DNA from 2 places in the Thauera sp. WH-2 genome. Region 1 is predicted to be linked to the other one. Evidence: predicted binding sites of a transcription regulator. Region 1 holds the regulator's gene; the other holds the start of a gene.

Region 1 (5,267 bases):
GGCGCATTCAGCAGCGCTTCGCGGAATGCGCGATCGCTGAACATCTGCGCAAGTTCGGAGAGCAACTGCAGGTGTGTCTCGTTGGCCTGTTCGGGCACGAGCAGTACGAACAGCATGCTGACCGGGCGGCCGTCCGGCGCATCGAACTGGACTGGCGTGGCCAGGCGCAGGAAGGCGCCCGCTGCATCCTTGAGGCCCTTGATGCGGCCGTGCGGGATCGCGATGCCCTGCCCGAGGCCGGTGGAGCCCAGGCGTTCGCGGGTGAACAGGCTGTCGAAAACGGTGCTGCGACCGATGCCCTGGTTGTTCTCGAAAAGCAGGCCGGCCTGCTCGAAGACGCGCTTCTTGCTGCTGGCGTCGAGGTCGACCACCACATTGGGAAGTGGCAGGAGTTGGGATATCAGGCTCATTCGCAGGTGTGCAAACACGACGCCCCGGTCTTCCAGGTCGCCGGGGCGACTGTCGTTCCGGGGCGGGCGCCGCAGGCGTCGTCAAAACGCGCGCATTATAACCACAACCGCGCCCCGGTCATGGGGCTGTAACGAAAGGCTCAGTCCTCGGGGGTCTGGTGCTTCAGCGACTCGTGGTTGTGCTCGGCCATCTTCTGCTTGTATTTCTGCACCTGGCGGTCGAGCTTGTCGGTCATCGAGTCGATGGCGGCGTACAGGTCGGCATCGTCGCTTTCAACGAAGATGTCCTTGCCGCGCACGTGCAGGGTCACTTCGGCCTTCTGCTTGAGCTTCTCGACGGAGAGGATTACCGCAACGCTGGTGACGTTGTCGAAGTGGCGGATGACGCGATCGAGCTTGGAGGTGACGTAGTCGCGGATGGCCGGGGTAACTTCGACATGATGCCCGGTGATGTTGAGATTCATGGTGACTCCTGTGGTTGTCAGATGGATTTGCGCATGCTGACCGGCGGGATATTGAGGGATTCGCGATACTTGGCGATGGTGCGCCGTGCGACCACGATACCCTGCTGGCCTAGAATCTCGGCAATCTTGGCGTCGGACAGCGGTTTCTTGCTGTCTTCGGCTTCCACCAACTGGCGAATCAGCGCGCGAATCGCCGTGGAAGAGGCCGCCCCACCGGTGTCGGTGGCGACATGACTGCCGAAGAAATACTTGAGCTCGAACACGCCGCGCGGTGTCGCCATGTACTTTTGCGTGGTCACGCGCGAAATGGTCGACTCGTGCAGTTCAAGCTGGTCGGCGATCTCCCGCAGCGTGAGCGGGCGCATGGCCACAGGGCCATGATCGAAGAACTGCCGCTGCTGGTCAACGATGGCCTGGGAAACGCGGAGGATGGTGTCGAAGCGTTGCTGCACGTTGCGGATCAGCCAGCGTGCCTCCTGCAACTGGCCGCCCAGTCCGCCGCCCTGGCCGCGGTTCTGCTGCAGCAGGCTGGCGTACAGGCGGTTGATGCGCAGGCGCGGCATGGCGTCCTGGTTGAGACTGACCGACCAGCGCCCGCGCACCTTGCGTACGACCACGTCGGGCAGCACATAGCGTGTCTCGCTGGTGGAATAGCGCGAGCCGGGGTGCGGGTCGAGGCTGCAGATCAGTGCGTGCGCCGCGCGCAGCGCTTCGTCGTCCGAGCCAGTGAGCTTCTTCAGTTTGGCGAAGTTGCGTTCGGCGAGCAGTTCCAGGTGCTTGGTGGCGACCTCGAGGGCGAGTGCTCGCGTCGCGCACTCTGGCAGTGTGCGCAACTGCAGCGCGAGACATTCCTGCGGCGAGCGCGCGCCGATGCCCGCTGGTTCGAGGTTCTGCACATGGTGCAGGGCAATGCTCAGGTCTTCGAGTTCGATGCCCGATTCGGGCGGCAGCAGTTCGAGTAGTTCCTCAAGCGGCTGGTGCAGATAGCCGTCATCGTCCAGCGCCTCGACGATGAATCGCACCAGCGCGCGGTCGTGATCCGACAGCGGCGACAGGGCGATCTGCTGATCGAGGTGGTCGCGCAGCGAGATGCCGGCGGCCTGAAACTCTTGATAATCGATGTCCTCATCGTCCTCGCTGCGGCTGGAGGCCCCGGTGCCCACGCTGGACCAGTCGATGCTCTCATCCTCGCTGCTGCCCTCTCCGCCTTCGTGCTGCAGAGCCTCGCTGCCGGATTCGGCGGGGCCTTCGCCCTGCGGTGCTTCCTGGTGGGATTGTTCGCTGGGCGTGCTTGCGGCGGCGGGCAGGAACTCGCCTTCGCCCTCCTCGCGCTCGAGCATCGGGTTTTCCAGCAGGAAGCGCTCGATCTCCTGATTCAGCTCGATCGTCGATAGCTGCAGCAGCTTGATCGACTGCTGCAGTTGCGGCGTCAGTGTGAGGTGCTGCGAGAGCTTGAGCTGGAGGCTGGGCTTCATGGCGTGAGCAGGGGCGCGCAGTCAGAGCCGGAAGTGCTCGCCAAGGTAGACCTGGCGCACCTGCTCGTTCTCGATGATCTCGGTCGGTGCGCCACTGGCGAGCACACGGCCTTCGCTGATGATGTAGGCGCGATCGCAGATACCGAGCGTCTCGCGTACGTTGTGGTCGGTGATCAGCACGCCGATGCCGCGCTCCTTCAGGAAGCGGATGATCTTCTGGATGTCGATGACCGCGATCGGGTCCACGCCGGCGAAGGGTTCGTCGAGCAGGATCAGGCGCGGATCGGTGGCCAGCGCCCGGGCGATCTCGCAGCGGCGGCGCTCGCCGCCCGACAGCGAGATCGCGGTGCTGTCGCGCAGGTGGTGGATGCCGAGTTCGATCAGCAGCTCTTCGAGCCGCTCGCCGACCTTGCGCTTGTCCAGCCCCTGCAGCTCGAGCACCGCCTGGATGTTCTCGGCCACGGTGAGCTTGCGGAAGACGCTCATCTCCTGCGGGAGGTAGGAAAGGCCCAGGCGTGCGCGGGCGTGGATCGGCAGATGGGTCAGATCCTTCCCGTCCAGGGTGATCTGCCCGCCGTCCGCGCGCACGAGGCCGACGATCATGTAGAAGCAGGTGGTCTTGCCTGCGCCGTTGGGTCCGAGCAGGCCGACGACCTCGCCCGAGCCGACCTCGAAGCCAACGTCGTGCACCACGGTGCGCGCCTTGTAGCGCTTTTGCAGTCCGGCGACCTTAAGCAGACTCATCGTGGGGCTCTTTCAGCAGCTTGCGGATCAGTTCGGGTGCAAAACCCCGGGTTTGCAGGAAGCGCGCCTGGCGGGCCCATTCACGGGTTTCGGTGGGCGGCGTGGAAAATCGGCCGCGCAGCACGCTGCGAGCACGGTCGAGCTCCGATTCTACGCACTCGGTCGCGAGCGCAGCGTCGATCAGATCACGGTCGATTCCGCGCAGTGTGAGCTCCCTGCGCAGCCGTGTCTCGCCGAAGCGGGCCGACTTGCTGCGCACGAAGACTTCGGCATAGCGGCTGTCGGACTGCAGGCCGAGTTCGCCCATGCGCGCGATCACGGCCTGGATCTCGTCGTGCTCGCCATGCGAGGCGAGCTTGCGCGCCAACTCGGCACGCGAGTGGTCGCGGCGGGCGAGGTGGCGAAGCGCGCGCTCGCGCAGGCTCGGCTCGCCCATGTGCGCGGCTCCGCTCAGGCCTCGGCAGGGGCGGAAGCCGGGCTGGCAGGCGCCATCTCGGGCAGGCCGACCGCGGCGCGGACCTTGTTCTCGATCTCGCGTGCGAGCGCGGGATTGTTGCGCAGGAACTCGCGCGAGTTGTCCTTGCCCTGGCCGATCTTGTCGCCGTTGTATGCGTACCAGGCGCCGGACTTGTCGACGATCTTGCGCTCCACGCCGAGGTCGATGATCTCGCCCTCGCGTGAGATGCCCTCGCCGTAGAGGATGTCGAAGTGCGCTTCCTTGAATGGTGGCGAGACCTTGTTCTTGACCACCTTGACGCGGGTCTCGGACCCGACCACTTCGTCGCCCTTCTTGATCGTACCGGTGCGGCGGATGTCCATGCGCACCGAGGCATAGAACTTGAGCGCGTTGCCGCCGGTAGTCGTCTCCGGGCTGCCGAACATCACACCGATCTTCATGCGGATCTGGTTGATGAAGATGACCAGGGTATTGGTGCGCTTGATGTTTGCGGTGAGTTTGCGCAGCGCTTGCGACATCAGGCGGGCCTGCAGGCCGGGGAGCTGGTCGCCCATCTCGCCTTCGATCTCGGCCTTGGGCGTGAGCGCGGCGACCGAGTCGACCACCACGATGTCCACGCCGCCCGAGCGCACCAGCATGTCGGCGATTTCCAGCGCCTGCTCGCCGGTGTCGGGCTGCGAGATCAGCAGATCTTCGATGTTGACGCCGAGCTTCTCGGCGTAGCCGACGTCGAGCGCGTGCTCGGCGTCGATGAAGGCTGCGGTGCCCCCGAGCTTCTGCATCTCGGCGATGACCTGCAGCGTGAGCGTGGTCTTGCCGGAAGATTCGGGGCCGTAGATTTCGACCACCCGACCGCGCGGCAGGCCGCCGAGGCCGAGTGCGATGTCGAGCCCGAGGGACCCGGTGGAGACGGTCTGGATATCGCGCTCGACGTTGCCGTCGCCCATGCGCATGATCGAGCCCTTGCCGAACTGCTTCTCGATCTGCGAGAGCGCTGCGGCGAGAGCCTTGGCCTTGTTGTCGTCCATTGGAGTGCGTCCTGTCTGGTTGAGCGAATTATGGCACAAAGATTGCAGGCCTGCGGTCTGCCGTGCCGCCGCCATCAGTGTAAGGCCTGTATGGGAGTACAGTAAATACGTGAAGCCCTGGACGGCTGCAAGCAGTTGGAGGCAGGCCGTGATTCAATCGGCGGGCGAGGCGAGCTCAACGATACCCTGCAGGGCGCGCAGAACGGTTTGCCGACGCACGGCGTAGCGGTCGCCCGCGAAACGCAGGGTGAGCGCGCGCGCCGGCACGCTGCGCGTGGCCCACGCCAGGCACACCAGGCCGACGGGCTTGTCGGGGGTGCCGCCGCTCGGTCCGGCGATGCCGGAGACCGCCACCGCGATGTCTGCCAGGCTGCGTTCGAGTGCGCCGGCCACCATCTCGAGCGCCGTGGCCTCGCTTACGGCACCGTGTGCGGTGAGGGTGGCTGGGGACACGCCCAGCATGTCGATCTTGGCAGCGTTGGAATAGGTCACGAAGCCGCGGTCGAACCAGGCGGAGCTGCCGCTGATGGCCGTGACGGCTTCGGCGATCCAGCCCCCAGTGCAGGACTCGGCCGTGGCCATGCACCACCCGCGCCCCGCAAGTGCCGCACCGGCTGCACGCGCCAGCGTATCGAGCTCGCTGTCGTTCATGGGCTCAGGCGCCGAAGAGGGCGACCAGCGCGGCCACC
Region 2 (5,267 bases), on a different contig from region 1:
CGCGGGCGAGGCGCTGGGCACCCTGCTCTACGCCAGCAGCACGCCACTACAGGCGCGCAAGCAGTGGATCGCGGACCACCTGCAGCTGGCAGGTGACCTCGTCATCGATGATGGCGCCGTCGCCGCGCTCAAGGGCGGCAAGAGCCTGCTCCCGGTCGGCGTCATCGAGGTGCGCGGCGACTTCAAGCGCGGCGCGGCGGTCGCCTGCCGGACCCTCACCGGCGAGGAGGTGGCACGCGGACTGGTGAACTACTCGGCTTCGGAATGCCGCCGTATCGCACGCAAGCCCACCGCCGAGATCGAAAAGCTCCTCGGCTACATCGACGAGCCCGAGCTGATCCACCGCGACAACATGGTGTGAGCCACGCCCTCTTGCCCCGCTCGGAGTGTCGGAATTTTTGACACTCACCCGATTTCGACGCCGAAAATCAGAAACACATACGTCATCAGAGCAATGACCCTCTTGCTTATTGCATCTTTTTTCCCATTCATTTCATAGACTTACGCTTTATATCCAGAAAAGAAAAAAGAAATCGAGCGAGCACAAGAAGACCCTGGCACGCGAAATGCTTTGTCCTTCGCAAGGATTGCACAGGCATCCGTTCCGCGAAGGAGAAGGAAAATGAAAGCGAACACAATCACCAAACGCACGATGAAGCCGGTGGCCATCGCTCTGGTCGCCGCCTTGGGCGCCTTCGCCGGCAGCGCGAGCGCCGCGATGGTGACGCAGTGGTCCTACTCGACCAATGCGGTCTTCGTGGCGGGCTCTGCGACCTGGGATAGCGGTGGCGGCACGACCACCGAACTTGCATCGGAGCTCTCCTGGGGCACGACGGGTGGCAGTTTCACCGGCGGAACGCGCAGCGCGCTGACCATCGGCGACTTCAGCGAGAGCCCGGAAACCCTCACCGGCGGCGGCCCGGCCACCGGCTTGGTCACCACCGACGAAGATGGAACACTTGCGGGCAGCGAAATCGCGAAGGGCATTTCGATCTCGCACTGGAACAATCCACTGAGTTCAACCCTCGCCACCCTCACCGGTGCAACGATCCTGGACACACTCAGCCTGACGCCGGTTCTGCCGAGCGGCGGCCCGACCGAGCCAGGTCCGGATCTGCAGTTCGTGTTCAAGTTCAGCGAAACACCGAACGCAGGCGGTGTTGGCGGGCTCTGCGCCGACGGCACTTCGGCAGCAGCGTACCCGGGTGGCTGTCCCGACCTCTTCGGTTATCAGAACCTGAGCATCGTGAACCAGTTCTTCAACTACGATGGCTTCACGTATTTCGTCAGCGTGCTGTCACTGAACTCGGATGGATCGGTTGACAGCATCGGCATCGGCAACCTGACGAACGGTGAGTGCTCGGCACTCGGCCTGTCCAATGGCTGCTTCGGCTTCCGCACCGCCGAGGGTGGTCGCACCACCGAGCGCTTCGGTTTCGCGATCAGCGCCCGCCCGCTGCCGGTGCCCGAGCCTGGCACGCTTGCACTGCTTGGTATGGGTCTGCTGGGCGTTGGCGCCAGCCTGCGTCGTCGCAAGGCCTCCTGAGGCGCAACCGGGTCGTTCAGACCCGGCGCGCGAGCCAAAAAACGGGCCCAAAATAAGCCGCTCTCCGGAGCGGCTTATTCGTTGCGCCTCACTTCATGTGCAGGCGCGGTCGGATGAAGGCCAGCAGCAGCTTCTGCAGCGGATTGCGATTGCCGAGTGGACGCCAGGTGAAGCGCAGCTTCTGCCGGTAGGCATCGAAGTGCATGCCCCAGGGCGCCGGCCGCAGCGGTCCACGCTTCAACAACACCTTGAGCACCGCCGTCCCCATCACCCCCGCGCATAGATCGCAGGCCATCGCCGTGGACGGCCCGCGCTGCTCGCCAAAGTTCACCGCTTCCGGCGCCGCCAGATAGGTCCGCTGCAGCATCGCCGGCGAGAGCCCCGCCATCAGGCGCGCAAACTGTTCCTGCCGGCTCTGCCCCTCGAGGCAGAAATACTCCTCGAAGCTCATCCCGCCCGGCTTGAAGTACAGCAGCGCCACGCCCATGCCCAGCGGCGCCGCCGTCAGCGCCGGAATGCCCCGCTCCGCACAAGCGCGAAAGAGCATGCGCCGCGCATCCATGGCGAAGAAGTCGATCCCGTCCACATAGACATCCACCCCATTGAGAAAGGCGTCCACGTTGTCCTGGGTGACGCCCGCGGGAAAGGTCCGGATGTCCGCCTCGGGGTTGATGTCCGCCGCCATGCGCGCCAGCACCTCGACCTTGGGCTGATCGAGCGTGGACATGAACGCGCCCGCCTGGCGGTTGAAGTTGTGCACCTCGAAACGATCGAAGTCCGAGATATGAAAGGCGCCGATCCCTAGCCGCGCAAGCGTCAGCAGATGCGCGCCCCCGACCCCGCCCAGGCCAGCGATGGCGATACGAGCGCCGCCGAGCGCAAGCTGCTCAGCAGCCGAGACCCAGCCGATGTTTCGCGAGAAGGCAGAGACGGAACTGAAGCCAGCATTCATTGCAGCACCCGAATGTTGAGTTTCTCGGACGCATTATGCGCATTTGCGCCCGCAGATGCTGAAGTCGCTACGCGCTGAGAGTGTCGGTTTTTTTTACACACCCCCGATCCCACACGATCTTCGCAGAACGAGAAGAACCGAGACGCACACAAATACTCCTTATTTTTCGCGGACTTACGAACCCCTCCCGGGTATGAAATGCCTACTGGCACAGAGTGTGCTTTTACCTTCTCACCATCACCTGGACTCGTTGGAGAGGACAAATGAAAAAGTCACTTCTTGGCGCAGCAGTCGCCCTCGCATTCTCTGCATCTGCCTACGCGGGCCCGTTCTATATCGACTCCGGTTTTGACTTCGGCGGGAATGGTTCGACTCGGACCAGCGAGCTTGCCGAATTGGGCTATTCGGGCACCTTGGCCACTTCGATCTACCTTGGCGATCCGAACACTTCCGGTGTAAATGTATCCGTCATCGACACGAACATTGCATCGATCATGAACAGCTACGGGTTCAACACCGTCGCTGGATCGAATGGTTTCGGTTACGCGGCTCCGGGACAGAGCAACGTCGACACGCTGAACCAGGTCACGGGGACCACCCTGGACACCAACGGGTTCCGCGGCGATCCCAGTGACTGGGGGGTTGGTGGCCGTTTTGGTATCGTCTATGACTACTACCTGCTCGGCGCCGGCAACGTTGTCGACGGTGCTCTGTTCGGCGGCGGCTACTTCGACATCTTCTTCACGGAGGATCCGACTGCAACCGCCAGAACCCAGATCGCCCGACTGAACGTTCTCGGGACGCAGCCTGTTGTCGGCAACCAGTTCAAATACACGATCTTTGGCAACGTCAGCTTTGACTGGACTGAAGACGGTGTGGATGACACAACGTCGGCGTTCCAGCGCAATTTCTTTGTTGATGCAGACAGCAACAAGACCTTCTACGAGCTCTGGCTGGACAACATCGCAGCACCGCTGAACCTCGCCGTGCAGTGGGAACTCGATACCAATATCAATGCTGATGGCACCGCCCCGGCGGATAACCTTGGCGGCGTGCAGGCGGTGGGTTACGGTGACGGTCGAACCTCCTACATGCGGCAGACCACGCTGGACGGCAGCATCGTCTTCAACGTACCCGAGCCCATGTCGCTCGCGCTTATTGGCGCCGGCCTGCTTGGCATCGGCGTGACGCGACGCTTCAAAGCGGCCTGAACGCTGCAGCATACGGGTCCAGAACTGCAGCCTACGGGCTGCAGTTTTTTTTGTCTTCGTCAAATAGAGGATGCATACTGCTGACGCGAGCCGATCTACGCCGCATCGCCTTCGGACGGGGCCTTGAGCTTGTGACCCAACAGCACACATTACGTACTGCCTGGCGCAACATCACCCGCCAGATCCACCGCAGCCGCGCCGCCCTTACGGCAATTGCCTTCGGCGTAGTCGCCATGGTGCTGGCAGCGGGGTTCATCGACTGGAACCTGCGCTTCGGACGCGACAACACGATCGAGTCCCAGCTCGGGCATCTGCAGCTGATGAAGCCCGGCTTTCTGGAGAACGGCCGCGCCGATCCCTACGCCTATCTGCTGCCGCCGCAGGGCGAGGCCGAGCATGCTGCACTGCAGGCGGTGAAGGGCTACCGGTTCACTGCGCCGCGCCTGCTGCTCGCGGGGCTGGCGAGTTCGGGTGAAGTCACGCTGTCCTTCATCGGCGAGGGGGTCGATCCGCAGGCGGAAGCAGGCATGCAATCGGGGCTGCGCTTTCCGCAGGGGCGCAACCTGGCGCCGGGCGAACCGAACACTGCAGTCGTGGGGCGTGGATTGGCGCAGAACCTGGGACTGGAGATCGGCGCTTCGCTGGTGCTGATCGCCAACACCGAGAGCGGTGGCATCAGCGCCGTGGAGGCACAGGTGGTGGGCATCTTCGAGTCCATCTCGCAGGCCTACGACGATGCGGCGCTGCGTGTGCCGATCGGGCTGGCGCGGGAGCTGATGCGCACCGAGGGCGAACACCTCCGGCTGGTGTATCTGGACGATGTCGGCTCCGTACCGGCCGCGCTCGACCAGCTCTCGCGCAGCCTGCCCGCGACCGAGGTGCAGATCGTGCCCTGGACCGAGCTGGCCGACTTCTACAACAAGACCGCGGCGCTGTTCGCCAAGCAGGTCGGCGTGATCTACGTGATCATTGCCGTGATCATCGTGCTGTCGATCTCGAACACCATGACCATGATGGTCATGGAACGTGTGGGCGAAATCGGCACCCTGATGGCGCTCGGCATCCGGCGCAGCGGCATCCGCACCCAGTTTCTGCTCGAGGGGCTGATTCTGGGGCTGGTCGGCATCTCCATCGGCCTGGTGGTCGGCGTGCTGCTGGCAACACTCGTGAGCGCAGTGGGGATACCCATGCCTCCGGGGCCAGGCATGAGCTGGGGCTACGATGCGGGCATCCTGCTTTCGGCCCGCTCGCTGCTGACCGCGGCCGGCATCGCGCTGGTGACGACACTGGCAGCGAGCCTGTACCCGTCGTGGCGAGCCTCGCGGCTCGAGATCGTGGACGCCCTGCGCGCCCGCCAGTGAGGAGCCACGCCATGCACAATCTTTCCCGGCTGGCACTGCGCAACCTGCTGCGCAACCGCGTGCGCACCCTGATCACGCTGGCCGCGATCATGTTCGGCGTGTGCGGGCTGATCCTGTCCGGCGGTTTCGTGCGTGACATCTTCGTGCAGTTGGGCGAGGCGCTGATCCACTCCCAGAGCGGACACGTGCAGATCGGC

The links. Region 1 encodes sigma-54, which starts transcription at its own class of promoters, with help from an activator protein. Its sites were predicted from a motif close to TGGCACGCTTNCTGCTNA; they were not measured.
Region 2: ACNKW1_RS04155 (PEP-CTERM sorting domain-containing protein) is a predicted target of sigma-54. The motif match lies at 2,705-2,722, and genes of this name have one in related genera.

The regions. Positions count from the first base shown of each region.
Region 1 covers NZ_JBLWFG010000003.1:9,673-14,939, reverse strand. Annotated here, with positions in the region: gene ptsN (PTS IIA-like nitrogen regulatory protein PtsN) at 1-410, opposite strand, end outside; gene hpf (ribosome hibernation-promoting factor, HPF/YfiA family) at 551-874, opposite strand; gene ACNKW1_RS06605 (RNA polymerase factor sigma-54) at 892-2,349, opposite strand; gene lptB (LPS export ABC transporter ATP-binding protein) at 2,371-3,093, opposite strand; gene ACNKW1_RS06595 (regulatory protein RecX) at 3,080-3,529, opposite strand; gene recA (recombinase RecA) at 3,544-4,578, opposite strand; gene ACNKW1_RS06585 (CinA family protein) at 4,732-5,229, opposite strand; gene ACNKW1_RS06580 (phosphatidylglycerophosphatase A) at 5,234-5,267, opposite strand, start outside.
Region 2 covers NZ_JBLWFG010000001.1:869,262-874,528, forward strand. Annotated here, with positions in the region: gene proB (glutamate 5-kinase) at 1-361, shown strand, start outside; gene ACNKW1_RS04145 (THxN family PEP-CTERM protein) at 623-1,546, shown strand; gene ACNKW1_RS04150 (ThiF family adenylyltransferase) at 1,635-2,498, opposite strand; gene ACNKW1_RS04155 (PEP-CTERM sorting domain-containing protein) at 2,762-3,709, shown strand; gene ACNKW1_RS04160 (ABC transporter permease) at 3,841-5,070, shown strand; gene ACNKW1_RS04165 (ABC transporter permease) at 5,082-5,267, shown strand, end outside.